Linked DNA regions of Actinoalloteichus fjordicus. The main gene of each other region encodes a partner of the protein of the gene in region 2 in a complex. Links are inferred from orthologs where the notes say so. Each region holds a gene or a part of one and is shown on either strand. Other genes may lie near its edges. The genes, in order: uvrB and pcrA.

What was found.
Region 1: the proteins of pcrA (region 2) and uvrB are in contact, whole or in part, in a crystal structure (PDB 7EGT), measured with the Thermus thermophilus proteins. The link is inferred for Actinoalloteichus fjordicus from one-to-one orthologs. Residues at the interface, in WP_096412145.1 of Thermus thermophilus: His654, Arg656, Phe657, Gln666, Asp668, Glu669, Lys680, Arg681, Leu682, Ser683, Lys685, Tyr686, Ala687; in WP_096411307.1 of Thermus thermophilus: Glu23, Leu25, Arg26, Asp27, Gly28, Glu29, Arg30, Phe31, Arg55, Glu326, Asp327, Phe328, Glu379, Ser382, Gln383, His398, Gly400, Arg401.

What each region holds. Positions count from the first base shown.
Region 1 is NZ_CP016076.1:2,382,807-2,391,170, reverse strand. Bases 1,758-4,722 are described here. They hold uvrB (excinuclease ABC subunit UvrB), read right to left. Parts: upstream 4,347-4,722; coding sequence 2,169-4,346; downstream 1,758-2,168. Other genes in these bases: UA74_RS10760 (DUF402 domain-containing protein), read left to right, coding at 4,555-4,722; UA74_RS10770 (VOC family protein), read right to left, coding at 1,758-2,100. In the rest of the region: UA74_RS10780 (alpha/beta fold hydrolase), read left to right, coding at 1-577; UA74_RS10775 (ABC transporter permease), read left to right, coding at 574-1,536; more of UA74_RS10770, read right to left, coding at 1,669-1,757; more of UA74_RS10760, read left to right, coding at 4,723-5,118; UA74_RS10755 (DUF402 domain-containing protein), read left to right, coding at 5,386-5,781; coaE (dephospho-CoA kinase), read right to left, coding at 5,864-6,844; UA74_RS10745 (acyltransferase family protein), read right to left, coding at 6,926-8,364. UniProt on the Escherichia coli protein: The UvrABC repair system catalyzes the recognition and processing of DNA lesions. A damage recognition complex composed of 2 UvrA and 2 UvrB subunits scans DNA for abnormalities.
Region 2 is NZ_CP016076.1:6,535,945-6,544,484, forward strand. Bases 3,613-6,753 are described here. They hold pcrA (DNA helicase PcrA), read right to left. Parts: upstream 6,358-6,753; coding sequence 3,868-6,357; downstream 3,613-3,867. Other genes in these bases: UA74_RS27930 (AAA family ATPase), read right to left, coding at 3,613-3,765. Outside these bases: UA74_RS27915 (MFS transporter), read right to left, coding at 1-1,046; UA74_RS27920 (winged helix-turn-helix domain-containing protein), read right to left, coding at 1,043-1,744; UA74_RS27925 (RloB family protein), read right to left, coding at 1,833-2,453; more of UA74_RS27930, read right to left, coding at 2,458-3,612; UA74_RS27940 (DedA family protein), read left to right, coding at 6,763-7,410; UA74_RS27945 (chorismate mutase), read left to right, coding at 7,603-7,908; UA74_RS27955 (hypothetical protein), read left to right, coding at 8,346-8,540. UniProt on the Escherichia coli protein: A helicase with DNA-dependent ATPase activity. Unwinds DNA duplexes with 3'-5' polarity. Translocates on single-stranded DNA with 3'-5' polarity. Initiates unwinding more efficiently from a nicked substrate than double-stranded DNA.

The DNA.
Region 1 (8,364 bases), 4.2 Mb from region 2 along the record:
CCGGCTGGACGAGGCGCTGACGATCGCGGGCCTGGGCACCGCCGTGCACCGCAGGGTGGACGCCTACAGCCAGGGCATGCGGCAGCGCCTGGCCCTTGCGCAGGCCATGCTCGGCATGCCCGACCTCCTGGTGTTGGACGAGCCTGCCAACGGCCTCGACCCGCCGCAGATCCATCGGCTTCGCACGGTGCTCGCCGACTACGCCGCCACCGGACGCACCGTGCTGGTCTCCAGCCATCTGCTCTCCGAGGTGGAACAGACCTGCGATCACCTCGTGGTGATGCACCGGGGCAGGCTGGTCGCGGCGGGACCGGTCTCCGACATCGTCACCGGCGACGGCGAGGTCACCTTCGTGGTCGACGATCCGGCGGCGGCGGGTCTGGCTCTGCGCACGCTGCGCGGAGTCGAGGAGGTCGCCGCCGACGAGAACTCGGTGACGGCGCGGCTGGTCGACACGCCCGTGTCGACAGTGGTCGCCGCCCTGGTGGCGGCAGGCATCGCGGTCGACCAGGTCGGCCCGCGTGGCAGGCTCGAGGACGCGTTCCTCCAGCTCGTGGGAGGAGAGACCGCACCGTGAACAGGCCACAGAACGAGGCGATCTCGCCCGACGCACCCGTCGAGGGCCCGTCGGAGGATCGCGCCGCATCGCACTCGCACGCATCGCACTCGCACGCAGGGACCTGGCGTGACGCCGGGCAGGGTGCCGCCACGGGCTACCGTCCGTCGAACACGCTGCGCCTGCGCGTCGAGCTGGGCAGGCAGCTGCGGCGAAGACGGACGCGGATCACCCTGGCCTTACTGGTCGCCCTGCCGGTCATCCTGTGGGCCGCCTTCCAGATCGGCACCGACGAGTCGGGGCCCGAACGCGGCGGCTTCGTCGATCTGGCCACCGGCAGCGGCCTGAATTTCGCGTTGTTCTCGCTGTTCGCCTCGGTCGGCTTCCTCTTCGTGGTGGTCATCGCGCTGTTCTTCGGGGACACGGTCGCTGGCGAGGCCGCCTGGTCGAGTCTGCGGTACCTGTTGGCCGTGCCGATCCCCCGCGCCAGGCTGCTGCGGCAGAAGGCGCTGGTGTCCGGGCTGCTCGGGCTGGCGTCGCTGGTGCTGCTGCCCGGTGCGGCGCTGCTCGTCGGTCTGGCTGCCTACGGCTCGGGGTCACTGACCACTCCTGCCGGCGAGACGCTGCCCTTCGCCACCGGCCTGGCGGCCCTGGCGATGGTCGTGGCCTACCTGCTCGTCTTCTACCTGTGGATCGCGGGGCTCGCCCTGCTGCTGTCGGTGTCCACCGATGCGCCGCTCGGTGCCGTCGGCGGCGCGGTGCTCGTGTTCATCGTCTCGCAGATCCTCGACCAGATCACCGCGCTCGGCGATCTGCGGATGTTCCTGCCCACGCATTACGCCTATGCCTGGACCGACCTGCTCAGCGCGCAGCCCGACTTCACCGACCCCGCGCGGGGCGTGTTCGCGTCCATCGCCTACGCCACCGTGTTCCTGCTGGCGGCAGGCTTCCGCTTCGAGCGCAAGGACATCACGAGCTGACCTCGGCTCGCCCTCCTCTGGCGAGACAGCCGCACGACCGGCGACCGGGACGGGCGACCAGGTGCGATCGGGCCGCCCTGCCGGCCACACCGCGTCCCGCGCCGCACCGGCGGCTCGTCGCCACGGGTCGCCTCACCGGACGCAGAACTCATTGCCCTCCGGATCGGTCAGGACGATGCACCAGCCGGTGACGCCGTCCACCTCGCGGAGCTCCGCCGCCCCCGCCTGCACCAGACGCTCGACGTGCGCCCGCGCCCTGGCCTTCTGCTCGTCCATGTCCGCGGCGCCCTCGCTGACGTGGACGTCGAGACGGACCCGGTTCCTCGCCGACCCGCCCTCGTGAACACGCTGGAACACCAGCCCGGGCCTGCTGCCCTCCGGATCGCGCACCGCGGCCCGGTCGTTCCAGCGCGCCGCGGGCAGGTTGACGGCCCGACCGAAGTCCTCCCACGTCGCGAAGCCCGCGGGCGGCGGCTCCAGCTCGTACACGAGAGCCTCCGCCCAGAAGTCGGCGAGCCGGGCAGGGTCGATCGCGTCGAACGTCACCTGAAAACCGATACTCATCCACTCACCTCGCCGTCGAGGCTAACCCCGCGCCCGGACGACGCGAAGATCATCGCGACGAGTCCGCTTCAGGACACCCCGGCGGCGTCCATCGACCGCAGTTCCTTCTTCAGGTCGGCGATCTCGTCGCGCAGCCTGCCCGCCAGCTCGAACTGCAACTCACGGGCCGCGTTCATCATCTGATCGGTGAGCTGCTGCACGAGATCGGCCAGCTCCGCCCTCGGCATCGAGGTGGTGTCCCGATCGGCCAGCACGCCCGCGCTGCCCCGAGGCTGTCCCCGCTCGCCGACCGGCTTGCGGCCTCGGGAGGCGTTGCGCCCGCCGACCTCGGTCGTCGCGGTGTCCTCGGCCTCGGAGTACACCTGATCGAGGATGTCGGCGATCCGCTTGCGCAGCGGCTGCGGATCGAGCCCGCGCTCCTCGTTGTAGGCGATCTGCTTGGCCCGCCGTCGGTCGGTCTCGTCGATGGCCCGACGCATCGAATCCGTCACCCGGTCCGCGTACATGTGGACCTCGCCGGACACGTTGCGCGCCGCGCGGCCGATGGTCTGGATGAGGCTGGTGCCCGACCGGAGGAAGCCCTCCTTGTCCGCGTCCAGGATCGCGACCAGCGAGACCTCCGGCAGGTCGAGGCCCTCGCGGAGCAGGTTGATGCCGATCAGCACGTCGAACTCGCCGAGGCGCAGCTGCCGCAGCAGCTCGACCCGACGCAGGGTGTCGACCTCCGAGTGCAGGTATCGCACCCGGATGCCCAGTTCGAGCAGGTAGTCGGTCAGGTCCTCGGCCATCTTCTTCGTAAGCGTGGTGATGAGCACCCGCTCGTCCCGCTCCGCACGCAGCCGGATCTCGTGCACCAGATCGTCGATCTGCCCGTCGGTCGGCTTGACCAGCACCTGCGGGTCGACCAGGCCGGTCGGGCGGATCACCTGCTCGACGAACTCACCGCCGGTCTGCCCCAGCTCGAAGGGGCCGGGGGTGGCGGACAGGTAGACGGTCTGCCCGATCCGATCGGAGAACTCCTCCCAGGTCAGCGGCCGATTGTCCAGTGCGCTGGGCAGCCGGAAGCCGTGGTCGACCAGGGTCCGCTTCCGTGAGGCGTCGCCCTCGTACATCCCGCCCACCTGCGGCACCGTGACATGGGACTCGTCCATGACGAGGAGGAAATCCTCGGGAAAGTAGTCGATGAGGGTCGCGGGCGCCGAGCCCGCCTCCCGGTCGTCCATGAAGCGGGAGTAGTTCTCGATCCCGGAGCAGAAGCCGACCTGGCGCATCATCTCGATGTCATAGGACGTGCGCATCCGCAGCCGCTGCGCCTCCAGCAGCTTGCCCTGTCCCTCCAGCCGAGCCAGCTGCGTCTCCAACTCGGCCTCGATCGAGTGGATCGCCTTCTCCATCCGGCCCGGTCCGGCGACGTAGTGGGTGGCGGGGAAGATCCGCACCTCCGTCAGCTCACGGACCACCTCGCCGGTCAACGGATGCAGGTAGTACAGCTTGTCGACCTCGTCGCCGAAGAACTCGATGCGGACGGCCAGCTCCTCATAAGCCGGGATGACCTCGACGGTGTCCCCGCGGACCCGGAACGTGCCTCGGCTGAAGGCCAGGTCGTTGCGGTCGTACTGGACGTCGACCAGTGCGCGCAGCAGCAGGTCGCGGTCGACCTCTTGGCCGACGGCCAGCGGGATGGAGCGGTCGAGGTAGGACTGCGGAGTGCCCAGGCCGTAGATGCAGGACACGGAGGCGACCACAATGACGTCGCGCCGAGTCAGCAGACTCATCGTCGCCGAGTGCCGCAGTCGCTCGACGTCCTCGTTGATCGAGGAGTCCTTCTCGATGAAGGTGTCGGTCTGCGGGACGTACGCCTCGGGCTGATAGTAGTCGTAGTAGCTGACGAAGTACTCCACGGCGTTGTCCGGGAAGAATCCGCGCAACTCGTTGGCGAGCTGGGCGGCCAGCGTCTTGTTCGGCGCCATCACCAGCGTCGGTCGCTGCACCTTCTCGACCAGCCAGGCCGTGGTCGCCGACTTGCCGGTTCCGGTCGCGCCGAGCAGCACGACGTCGCGCTCGCCCGCACGCAGGCGCTTCTCCAGCTCGGCGATCGCCTGCGGCTGGTCCCCGGCAGGCTCGTAGTCGCTGACGACGCGGAAGCGGCCGTCCGAGCGGGGGACGTCGCTGATCGGACGGAACTGGGAGGAGGCGGTCACCGGTGCATCTGCCACGCCGACCAGCGTAGGCCTGCCCTCCGACATCGTCCGTCGTCGTGGGCGACGCCACTGTCGTGCCGAGTCACACCACTGTCATCACACCACCGTCGTCACACCACTGTCGCGCCGCCCCGGCGGCTCGAAGACCACCCGCGACATGCTCGGGTCGGCCACCCGTCGGGCGGACCTGTCGCCACAGCACTTACACGATCGGGGGATCACGCTACGGTCACGGATTAGGCAGTATGGGTGTATGAGCGTCGAGGTTCAGATCGCGTCGCACGTCCACGCGCCCAAGGTCGAGACGTTCGACCTGGACCGCATGACCAATACCGATCCCAAAGGGATCGTCCGCACCGTGGACCGCTTCGAGGTTCACCCGTTCGGGCTGTTTCTCGCTCGGCCGGTCGTCGGACACCACCGCATCGCGTACCTCCGCTCCTGGCTGCTCCCGGAACTGGGCCTTCGGGTGACGGACTACGACCTGCACCCCGGCGCGGTGCCCGACTGCGATCTCTACCTGGACCTGGTGGCGGTGACGCCGGGAAGGACCAGCTGGACGAGCGTCGACCACTATCTCGACCTGTTGGTCTGGACGGGCCGAGGCATCACCGTCGTGGACTCCGACGAGCTGTTGGCCGCGCTCGCCGCCGACCTGCTCGACCCCGCCAGTGCACAGATCGCCATGGAGAACACCCACCGCGCGGTAGAGGGCATCGCCGCCAACGGTCACGACGTGTTCCGGTGGCTGCGGACGGCAGGCTTCGACCTCGCCGGGACGACGAACACCCCACACCCGGCCCTACCAGCCGATTAACCGGCATTCGAGGCCGCGTCAACCGCTGATGCGGTGGGGTTGTGACCAATTGACGGAAAGCAATCCACACGATGGCGATCCGTGACGGAAAAGAAGCAGTAAGCCTGGTCACAAACAGCGCCCACGCCGCTACGCTCTGGCCCTGTGGGCGCCGTTATCACTCCGCAGTTGGTCGATGTGGTCGATACGATCACTTCGGTACGTAATTATTCCTCGGGTACCCGCCGACGTCTCACCACCTGTTCTGTCGAACGGTGGGGACTTCGGATGGAATACCTCACCCCGGAAGACCCCTTCGCGGGTTCCGAGGTGACCTGGATCCTCGCCGATCTCGGGCTACGGCTGGTGCACCAGCGGCCGCGCTCCCGACACGGACGCAGTGGTCCCAGTGTCCTCACCGCCGTGCGTGTCGAGCGAGATCATCGCAGCTGGCGGACCACGGACCTGCTGCTCGGACTCGCCGTTCCCGGCGGGACGACGGCACGGATCGTGCGTTCCGAGGAGTTCGCCGCCGCCGTGGCGGGCCGGGTCCTGCCGCCGAGAGACGCCGATCTCGCGCTGCGCACGGTGCACCGGACGCTGGAGGAGGTCAGCCTCCAACGGCACGACCTCTCCCGGTGGCTGCTGTCCTCCGGGATCTTCGAGAGCTGGCCGCCGCGCTGAGTGCCTGCCGTCGATCGGCGGCCGCCCACCGCGTCGCTGCATCCTGCGCCGAGCAGGCAGGCCCGCTCAGCGACCCGCACGGTCACGGCCGATCCGCGACCGTGACGTACAGGTCGGCGGGCCTGCCCGGATCAGCCGACCGAAACACTCGGGCGCCCTGACGTCCGGCATCGGCCCGCTGGTGCCGAGCCGCCGCATCGGCGAGCGGCGGGAACCCCGCCTGAGCGAGCAATGGCGTCAGCGAGTCGGCGGTCTCGACCGACGGCACGGCGAGCTCGAGCTCGAGCAGGTCGGGGGCCGGGCGCCCCGGCTCGGCCGTGGCTCCGACGTGTTCGATCGCCGCCGCCCGTTCACCCAGCTCATGACGCAGTCTGCGGATCAGGCGGCCTGCCTGCGCGGGCCACTCCGGGTCGTGCTCGCGAACGGTGCCGTCGACCGACTGCGCGGGCCTGCCCAGGCGCAGGTTCTCCTCGAAGGGCCGCACCCGATCCCTGCACAGCGCGTCCACCAGCGTGATCAGCTCCGCCTGCGCACCGTCGTTGTCGAGCCAGACGTCCGCCACGGCCCGCCGGTCCGCCCGGCTCGCCTGGCTGGCAATGCGCGCCCGCACGGCCTCCTCGGTCATGCCCCTGGTCCGCCGCACCCGCTCCACTCGGATCGCTTCGTCGGCGTCGACCACCACCACCAGGTGATAGCCGGGCGCCAGACCGTTCTCCACGAGCAGGGGGACGTCATGCACGACGACGGCGTCGGCCGGGGCCTCGGCGAGCACCTCGGCGGTCCGGGCGCCCACCTTGGGATGCACGATCTCGTTGAGCCGAGCACGAGCCGCCGGATCGGCGAACACCAGCTCGCCCATGGCGGGCCGATCCAACTCGCCGTCGTCGGTCAGCATCCTCGAACCGAAGGCGTCGACGATCTCCGCCAGTCCCGCCGTGCCGGGAGCGACGACCTCCCTGGCCAGCCGGTCGGCATCCACGATCACCGCCCCGTGGTCCGCGAATCGCCTCGCGACGGTCGACTTGCCCGCCCCGATCCCTCCGGTCAGCCCGATACGCAGCACTCGGCCATCCTGCCGGCCGCGTCACGACATCGGCCGGTCCGTCCCCTCCGGAGAAAGGACGGACCGGCCGTCGCGGTCGGCCTACCAGCCGGTCGCCGCCCGGATCTCAGCCTCCAGATAGGGCGTCATGGTCCGCATGTACGTGGCGCCGATGTGGTTGTGATCCAGGTACACCAGGACGTTGCCGATCGCAGGCGGGCAGGCGTCCTCAGTACAGATGTAGTCGCTGAAGTCGAAGAACGACACGTTGCCAGGTACGTCGCCGATCAGCGCGTACGGCGGAGTCTCGGGAAGCAGCTCCGCCCTCGACGTCGAGCACTCCGGCGCGTCGACGCCGTTCTCCGCAGCGCACTCCGAGGGCTTGAAGTCGAAACGGGGGTTGTCCCGCATCGCGAGCACCGGGATGCCCTCGTCGTCGAGGCGCCGCCACTGGTCGACGTAGCCGGGCGGCGTCGCCTCGGTGAGACCCACTCGGACGTCACGGGAGCCGATGGTGAAGACGGCGTCCGGTGCCATCTCGATGATCTCCTCCGTCGCGTCGGCGTTCCACTGCCGACATCCGTCGTCGTTCGGGTCCGTCTCGGACTCGAGCGAGAACGGGCAGGCACCGCGCAGCATCGAGGTGATCTGCCAATTCTCCCGATCGGCGATCTCGTAGAGGGCGGTCGCCCACTGTTCTGCATGGGAGTCGCCGACGATGACGATGTGCCGTGCGAAGTCGTCACCGACCGCGTTGCGACAGATCTCCAGCTCCTCGTTGCGGCCCGAGTTCGCGCAGTGCGCCTGTTCGATCTGCGCCCAGTCGTCGCCGATCGCGATGTAGGACGGCGCCACCCCGACGTCCTGGCCACCGCTGTACTCGAAGCCCGGGGTGCGGGCCGCGGCACCGGGGAAGTCGGGATCGCCGACGGCGACCTCCTGGGCGGTGACCTGCCGATGCGCGATGTACTGCCAGGTCCCCGCCGCCGCGAGGACCGGGATCAGCAACACCAGGCCGAAGCGATACCCCGCCCACGGCGTGCGCGTCCCCACCGCCGACCGCCGCAGCGGATTCTCCACCAGGTGATACGTCAACACCGACAACACGACCGAGACACCGATGATGAAGGCACCGCCAGCGAGGCCGACCTCGGTACGCTGCCGGGCCACCAGGTAGAAGATCAGCACCGGCCAGTGCCAGAGATACAGGGCGTAGCTGATGTTGCCCAGGTACTCCAGCGGCCGGGAGGACAGGATCCAGTCGACGCCGAAGCGGGTTCCCGAGGCACCCGCCAGGATGACCAGCAGCGCCGCCATCGTCGGCCAGAGCGCCATGTAGCCGGGGAACACGGTGCCGACCTGGAGCACCAGGCCGCAGGCCACCAGCGCGATGATGCCGAACCACCCGAGCAGCACTCTCGCGAGCTTCGGCAGGTTGATGTGGTCGATGCCCAGCATCAGCAGCCCACCGAGAGCGAACTCCCACACCCTGGTCAGCGAGTTGAAGTAGGCGAACGGCTGGTTGGCCGCCGTGCTGATGA
Region 2 (8,540 bases):
CCCTGCACCCGGCCGAAGAGATGCGAGGGAATGATCGCCTGCCGCATCGACATCGACACCACGTTGAACATCAGGACGCTCACCCCCGCGAGGAAGAAGGTCACGGCCGCCAGAACGGGTACCGGCGCGAGTCCGACGAGCAGGTACGACAGGCCCATGGCCGCCTGCGACACGACGAGCAGCGTCCGGCGCCGGAATCGACGCAGGAGAACGGGCGTGGTCAGGCCGCCGATGAGGCCGCCGACACCGAGTACCAGGGCGAAGAAGCCGTAGGAGGCCTCCGGCAGGGCCATCACGTCGATGATCAACAGGACGATCAACGCCGTCGCGCCTTCCACCGCCGCAGCGCCGAAGGCGGCGACCAGAACGAACGGCCTGAAGAGGCGATGGCCCCACAGCCAGCCGAACCCCTCGGCGATCTCCCGGCGCAGGTTCGGCCGCGCGACCGGTGCGTCGGCGGCGGGCTTCGCCCGATGGCTCCCCGGCAGTAGAAGAAGCAGCAGCGCGGCCAGGAGGAAGCCTGCCGAGTTCGCCAGGAACGGCCCGGCGGCCACGAGCACGAACAGCGAGCTCGCCAACGGGGCCCCGAGGAAGTTCTGCGCCACGACCTCGCCGCTCTCCAGCCGCCCGTTGCCCGCCGCGAGCTGATCACGCCGCACGACTCCCGGCAGGATGGCCCGCGCCGCGCTGTCGTAGAGCGTCTCGGCGGCCCCGAGGATGAAGGCGGCGACGAAGAGCATCCAGACGGCCGCCTGCTCGGTGAACACGGCGACCGCGAGCCCGCCGACCACGACCGACCGGAAGAGGTTGGCCGCGATCATCACCTTCCTACGGTCCATTCGATCGACCAGGGCACCACTGAGCAGAGCGAACATCAGCCAGGGCACGAAGACGAAGGAGGAGAGGGAGCCGATCAGCAGCGGATCGCGTGTCAGGGTCGCCGCCAGCAGCGGCAGGGCGACGCGGCCGATGCCGTCGCCGAGGTTGGACACCGTGCTGGAGACGAACAGCGTCCAGAAGGGCCTGCCTAAACCTGGGGCGCTCATCTGTTCTCGTCCTTCGGCTCGGTGGAGTCGCGCCGAGGAGCCTCGGCCTGCGTCTTGGGCTCGGCGTCGCCGACGGGTGGGTTGGGGAAGGCGTTGAGCTGGATCTCGACGGACTCGGTGCCGGGGCGCGCGGGCCGGTGTCGATAACGGTCGATCACGGCGCCGAGTTCGGCCACCAGCTCACCGAGTTCGGCGGCATCGAGTCGCATCATCATCACGCCGTCGATCGAGGCGTCGATCCACTCCTCGCCCCACTGCTGGTGCGTCTCCATCCAGCGCTGCAGCCGTTCGTCCTTACCCCGCTGGAACTCCCGGATGACGAGCTGCGCGGCGGCCCTGGTGTCCTCGCGCCGCAGGAACTCGTGGCCGTGCAGCATGAGGCCGCCCTCCCGGTGTCGCCACCACCGCTCCCGCCCCGCTCGATGTTGATCGTCGTCCTCGATGAGTCCGTGTCGGGCGAGCTGCCGCAGGTGGTAGCTGGTCGACCCGCTGTTCTCGCCCAGCCGACGGCCGAGCTGCGACGCCGTCGCAGGCCCGTACAGCGAGAGCTGATCCAGCAGTTCGACCCGCAGCGGGTGGGCGAGGGCGCGCAAGCCGGAGACATCGATCGTCTTGCGGGCGGGCGGAGCGGGTGGCTCAGGCAGGGCGGGCAGCTCGGGCGGAGCGGGGGGCACTGGCGGCCGGGGCGGCTCGATCATGGGTGCAAAGTATCCTTTGCACACTTCTGTTTGCAAGCTTTTCTTTGCACTCGCGGTAGCCGTAGCGACGACGACGTCGGGTCCGGCCCTAGCGGCGGGCCTGCCTACGGGTCTCGGTGATCACGTCGAGCAGCCGCCAGACCGAGGTCGACGGATTGCCCCCGAAAGCTCCCGTCGACAGCGTGCTCCGCGCACGGTCGGCGGCGGCCGGATGCGCATCGAGCGGAAAATCCGGTTCCACCTTCTTGGCATAACGTGGCAGGTGTCGACGGACCGCACGCTCGGCCTGCTTCGCCGTCAGATACGCACGTTGGTCACCGAAATGCAGGAGCAGCCATAACTCGAAGCACGGCGTAGAGACGGCAATGTCGATCTCCTTGCGGCCGGCGTATCGGAGGGCGTCCTCGAACGTATGGTGTTCATCCCGATCGACGAGACACCAGACGTGATCGTGCGGCATGATGCTGCCTCGCCCGACTCCGTTGTCCCGTGCCTCGACCGCCGTCTGCACGATGCTCAACGGGTCCCGCCCCAGGACTCGGCATTCGATCGGGGTCGCCTTGATCCCGTTGTCACGAAAGAAGCGAGCGAGCGCCTCGAAGTACGTCCGCTCCGTGAACCCCTCACAGAAGACCCAGATACAGGACCGTGACGACCGAGAGGAGGGACGCCGTGCTATCGATCGAGAACCTGGTTTCGATCGAGCCATCGTGTCACTCCCCCTTGGCCGCGAACACCAGCCGTAGCGCCTGCACGTCGATGAAGGGAACCGCCCCGTAACGCCCTTGCAGATACCCCCGTTCGAGATTCTCCCCCTGCCGAGGGTGAAAGTCGCTCAGCGGGTACAGGCTTGTCGCTCCGGCCCGATCCTTCTCGGTGAACCAGACCTCGTCCCGCGCCAACAGGCCACCGTCGAGCAGCCCGCTCAACAGCGAGACGTCGTGGGTGCTGAAGACGAGCTGGGCTCCGGATCGGTTGATCTCCGGGTCCTTGAACGCCGTGACGATCGCGCCGCTCAACGCCGGATGCATGCTGCTGTCGATCTCATCGAGCACCAGGGTGAGACCGTGCCGGAGAGTCTTGATCAGAAGCGGGAGAACGGCCAACCAGATCCGGGTCCCCGAACTCTCCTGGTGGAACCCCAGCACCGAGATGTCCGCCGAGTCGGCATGGTGCCGAAACTGCAACTCCGGGATCCGGATCTCGCTTGACTCGCCCGGTACATCATCCAAGGAGTCGTCATCGCTGATCTTCCGAAATGCCTCGATCAGCACCTGGGTCTGCTGCTTGATGTCATCCGCGAGGATCATCTCGGAGACCGAGACGCTGTCGATTCCGACATCGGCGACCCGCAGCCAGGAATTGACAGTGGAGATCAGGTCCTCGTCCGTCCCAAGCCAGTCCGCCGTCGGCACAGGTGATGTTCCGAGTCCCTCGTGGAAGACGGGAGAGATGCCGACCACCGCCCGAAAGACTCGCAGCAGGATCTCATGTTGATTGCTCGCCGCAGCCGAGAGGAACAGCGCATTGGGCCGAGTCATCCCGGCGATCGCCGCGTTACGTCCCGGCAGGCTGCGGCCGAACTTGAAATCGGCTTCCTCGCGTTCGAAGAGCATCCGCCGACGGGCGCCGTGTGGGAAGGAGTACAGCCACTCCGCGAGCACGGCCTTGTCATCGATCTCGAAACCGTAGGAGTACCGGACTCCCTCTACCAGCAGGTCGATCTCGTAGCCGCTCGGCTCCTCCGCCGACCGGGCGTCCAGCAGGAACCGGTCTCGATAGGTTCCCCCCAGGGCCGGCCACCTGGTGTGCGAGTGCTCCACGGCGTCCCGAAGGTAGCCCAACGCGTGCAGCACGTTGGACTTGCCCGATGCGTTCGCGCCGTAGATGCCCGCCACGCGGACCGTGGGCGGCACCGGGCCGGTCGGCTTCGGCTGCCCACGGCCGGGCACCCCGACGAGTGACAGCTCCTGCTCGTCGCGCAGCGAGCGGTGGTTCGCCACCCGGAAGCGAAGCAGCATCACGATCTCCTCAGGTCACCGACGACCCAAGTATGCAGTTTCGACGCATGTTAGGACAGAAACTTCCGTAACACGTTAGTTGGATACAGCCCGCATGCAGCCCTACAACTTCGTCATCGGAACGCTGCCGATGAGCATGAGCTTCACCCGGCCCGCCGTGCCGAAGTCGATGGTGGCGGTGGTCCTCGGGCCGCTGCCGTCGGTGGCGACCACTTTGCCGAGCCCGTACTTGTCGTGGCTGACCCGATCGCCGACGTCGAGCTTCATCGGCACCGCGTTGGCCGCGCCGCCCCGCCCGAAGCCGCCGAATCCGGTGGTCTTCATCCCGCCCTGGGCCACGGCGGCCTGCGCGGAGTCGGAGCCGAATCCCGAGCCGGACCGGCCGCCCCAGCGGGTCGCCACGCTCGGTGCGGAGCGGTCCGGGGCAAGGCGGCGCCAGTCGATCAGGTCCGTCGGGATCTCCTCCAGGAACCGGGACGCCGGGTTGGTCATCGGCTGTCCCCAGGCCGAGCGCACCAGCGCCCGCGACAGGTACAACCGCTCCCGCGCCCTGGTGATGCCGACGTACGCGAGCCTGCGCTCCTCCGCTGCCTCGGCCGGATCACCCAGCGCCCGCAGGTGCGGGAAGATCCCGTCCTCCCAGCCGGTGCAGAACACCACCGGGAACTCCAGGCCCTTGGCCGTGTGCAGGGTCATCAACGTGACCACGCCGTCCTCGGACTCCGGCACGGAATCGGAGTCGGCCACCAGCGCGACCCGTTCCAGGAAGGCGGCCAGCGAGCCTGCGGGCGGTCCGTCCTCGGCGTCCGCGTCGGCATCGGTCGACGTGCTCAGCGGCTCGGCCGTCTCCTGGGACACCGGTGCGGCCTCGTTCTCGACCGCCAGTGCCTGCGCGACGAACTCCCGCGCCACCGTGACCAGTTCGGTCAGGTTCTCCAACCGCGAGGCGTCCTGCGGATCGTCGCTGTCCTCCAGCGTGGCGCGGTAGCCGGTGCGCTCCAACACGGCTTCGAGGATCTCGGCGACGTCGTGGCCCGCGTCGAGTTCGGCTCGCAACTCGTCCATCAACGCCACGAAGCCGGCGACGGCCTTCTGCGACCGCGAGTTGAGCAGGGCGACCCGCCCCTCGGCTGCGGCTCGCAGCGCCGGAGCGAAGCCGATCTCCTGCTGCTCGGCGTACACCGAGATGACCGCCTCCGCCCGGTCCCCGATGCCGCGCTTGGGGGTGTTGAGGATGCGCCGGAGCCCCACGGCGTCGTCCGGGTTCGCCAGCGCGCGCAGGTAGGCCAGCGCATCGCGGACCTCACGACGCTCGTAGAACCGGACGCCGCCGACCACGCGATACGGCAGGCCGAGCCGGATGAAGATCTCCTCGAAGACCCGGGACTGGTTGTTGGTCCGGTAGAAGACCGCGATGTCGCCGTTGACGACCTCGCCCGCGTCGACCAGCCGATCGATCTCCCTGGCGACGAACGCCGCCTCGTCATGTTCGTTGTCCGCGACGTAGCCGACGATCTTCTCGCCCTCGCCGGAGTCGGTCCACAGCCGCTTGTCCCGCCGATCCGGGTTGCGGGAGATCACGGCGTTGGCCGCGGAGAGGATCGTCTGCGTCGAGCGGTAGTTCTGCTCCAGCATGATCGTCCGCGCGTCCGGGTAGTCGCGCTCGAACTCGACGATGTTGCGAATCGTGGCGCCTCGGAAGGCGTAGATCGACTGGTCCGCGTCGCCGACCACGCACAGTTCCGCGGGCGGCACCGCAGGGCCCTGATCCCCGGTGGCCGCGCCGACCAGCTCGCGCACCAACACGTACTGGGCGTGGTTGGTGTCCTGATACTCGTCGACCATGACGTGCCGGAAGCGACGCCGGTAGTAGCCCGCGACGTCGGGGAACCGCTGCAACAGCTCGACCGAGCGCAGGATCAGGTCGTCGAAGTCCAGGGCGTTGCTGGAGTGCAGTCGGCGCTGATAGGCGGCATAGACCTGCGCCACCCGCCGTTGCAGCTCGTCGGCGGCCTGTTCTGCGGCCTCCACAGGCCCGATCAGCTCGTTCTTCAGATTGGAGATGTGCACGGCCAGCGTCCGAGCCGGGAACCGCTTGGGGTCCAGTTCCAGATCACGGGCGACCTGGGTGATCAGCCGCTTGGCGTCGTCGCCGTCGTAGATGGAGAAGTTCGAGTTCGCGGTGCCTGCCGAGTCGTCGCCTGCCAGCAGCTCCCGCAGGGTCCTCGCCTCGCGCCGCAGCAGTCGCGCGCACATCGAGTGGAAGGTGGAGACCCACATCAGATTGGCTCGGGGGCCGACCAGATCTGCGACGCGTTCCTTCATCTCCGCGGCGGCCTTGTTGGTGAAGGTGATCGCCAGGATCTGACCAGGGTGGACGTCACGCTCAGCAAGCAGATAACCGATGCGGCTGGTCAGCACCCGCGTCTTTCCCGATCCGGCGCCCGCCACCACCAGCAGCGGGCTGCCCTGATGGGTCACGGCCTGGTGCTGCTGCGGATTGAGTCCCGCCAGCAGGGCCGCCGAGTCGACGGCGCGCCGCGCCGGAGCCGAGGTGGACGCGTCTGGGGAAAGCTCGAACAGGGTGTTCATCGACACTCCACGGTACAGGCCGGAGTGGGTCCATCCCTCCAGCGCTTGAGGCAGGCGGCGGTTCTGCCTACCGCATCGCCCCGACACGCGAATCGCCGCCCCGGCCCGTGATCGCAACGGTCGCCGCATCTGACTACTTTCGGCAACATTCACATACGCTCCGCACCCGGCGTGCGGCGCCGGGGGTCGGACACCACGATGACGCTCGGTCATCATCGGCGACCGTCACGGCCGTGGGGCACGCTCAGGGACATCCCGGACATCCCCACCACGCCCCGATCACGGTTCCAGGGTCCTTCCCGATGTCACGGCAGTCGTCGCGGCACAGAGTGGGTAGACCGAATCGGAAGGAGCCGACGTGCGGCTGGACCACCTGGATCCCAAGACGAAGGAATACGGTGCGCGATGCCCGACTTCGTGAACGGAATCGTCTCGTACCTGGCTTCGCTTGATCCTCTCGTCTTCCTGCTCGGCCTGCTGGTCATCATGATCCTGGAGACGTCGTTGCTGGTGGGGCTGGTGGTGCCCGGCGACGTCGCCGTACTCGTCGCCGCCGCGACACTGGGCTGGGAGTACGGCCTGGCGATCGTGCTGATCAGCTTCCTCGGCACGCTCGTCGGACAGTCCGGCGGCTATCTCATCGGCAGGCTGATCGGCGACCGCATCCGACGAGGCTGGATCGGCCGCAAGATGGGCGACCAGCGCTGGGCCGAGGCGGAGTCGATCGCCAAGGGTGACGGCGCCCGCGCCATGATCACCACCCGATTCGTGGCCGTCGTCCACTCGATGGTGCCGGTCGTCGTCGGCTCGCTGGGCATGAGCTACCTGCGCTTCATTCGCCTGGCCACCCTCGGGGCCGCGCTCTGGGCGGTCACCTGGACCGGTTTCGGACTGTTCATCGGTGGTGCGGGCCGCGCGATCGGTCACCAGTGGGGCACGCTCGGGTTCGGCGTCCTGGGCATCCTGGTGTCGGGTGTGGTGCTGTGGCGCTCGATCAGCAGGCGCCGTCGGGAACACGCCCGAGCTCAGGAGTCGGAGCAGCGAACCGCCTGACGAGCGTTGTGGCAGACTGGACGGGTGTTCACACAGCGCTACTTTGCTCACGGGTACCGGACTCCGGCGTCCGTGGTCTGAACACGATCAGCCACCACGCAAGCCCCGGAGTCCTCTCGGACCCGGGGCTTTCTCGGTTCCGGGGCCCGGACCCCGACGTCGTGTCGAATGTCTTCTCGAAGGAGAGCCGAGATGAACGTGGCCAGTTCCGACTCAGCGACCGCGGGGGCAGGCGAGCCCGCTCCGGAGGAGATCGCCGAGCTCCGCAAGGAGATCGACTACCTGGACAGTGAGATCCTGCGGCTGGTCCGCAGGCGTATCGAGGTCTCTCAGCAGGTCGGCAAGGCGCGCATGGCCGCAGGAGGTCCCCGCATCGTCACCAATCGTGAGATGGCGGTGCTGGCCCGATACCGGGAGCTGGGGCCGGACGGACGCGAGCTGGCCATGGCGCTGCTGCGACTCGGGCGCGGCAGACTGGGCGGCGAACGCTCCGAGTGAGCGCCTTCGCCCCGCCGGCGATGGTGCCCGAGCACCGCCATCGTCACTCCGACGCCACAGACGAGCACCGGCAGTAGCGACAATGCGGCGATCCCGCAGCAGCGGCCGCCCGGTCGAACGGGCACGACCCGGTCGACTCGGGCAATCCGGCGGGCTGGCGCATCCCGGTGTCCCAGGGGTCGTCCCCCTCGGCGACGACGCATCGGCCGGAGGCCGACGTCGACTCCGGAAGCTCGACGCCGGGAGATCCGGCCGAGGGCGGCGAGGCGCCCGCAGCGGCAGGCTCAGCCGTCCCGAGGGCGGCCCGGCGCGAGACCGCCGACGCAGGCGATGACGGCGTCTGCTCAGTCCTCGTCGCGAAAGGCCTGGAAGCTCCCTAGGTCACATCCGGGAAACCACTGATGTCTCGGGCCTGGAAAACGGGCAGACTGGACCGCATGGACTCGGTGATCCACTTTCTGGCCGTCATCGTCACGCTGGTCGGCCTGGTGGCCGCCGTCGGCAACGGCGGGTACCTCGCGATGCTCAACGCTGCGGCGAAGAAGCGAGCGGGCGGCGGCCCGGTCACGGACTACGTCAAGGGCAAACTCCCGCAGGCGGGCGGCATCGCAGCCGCCGCGCTGCTGGCGCTG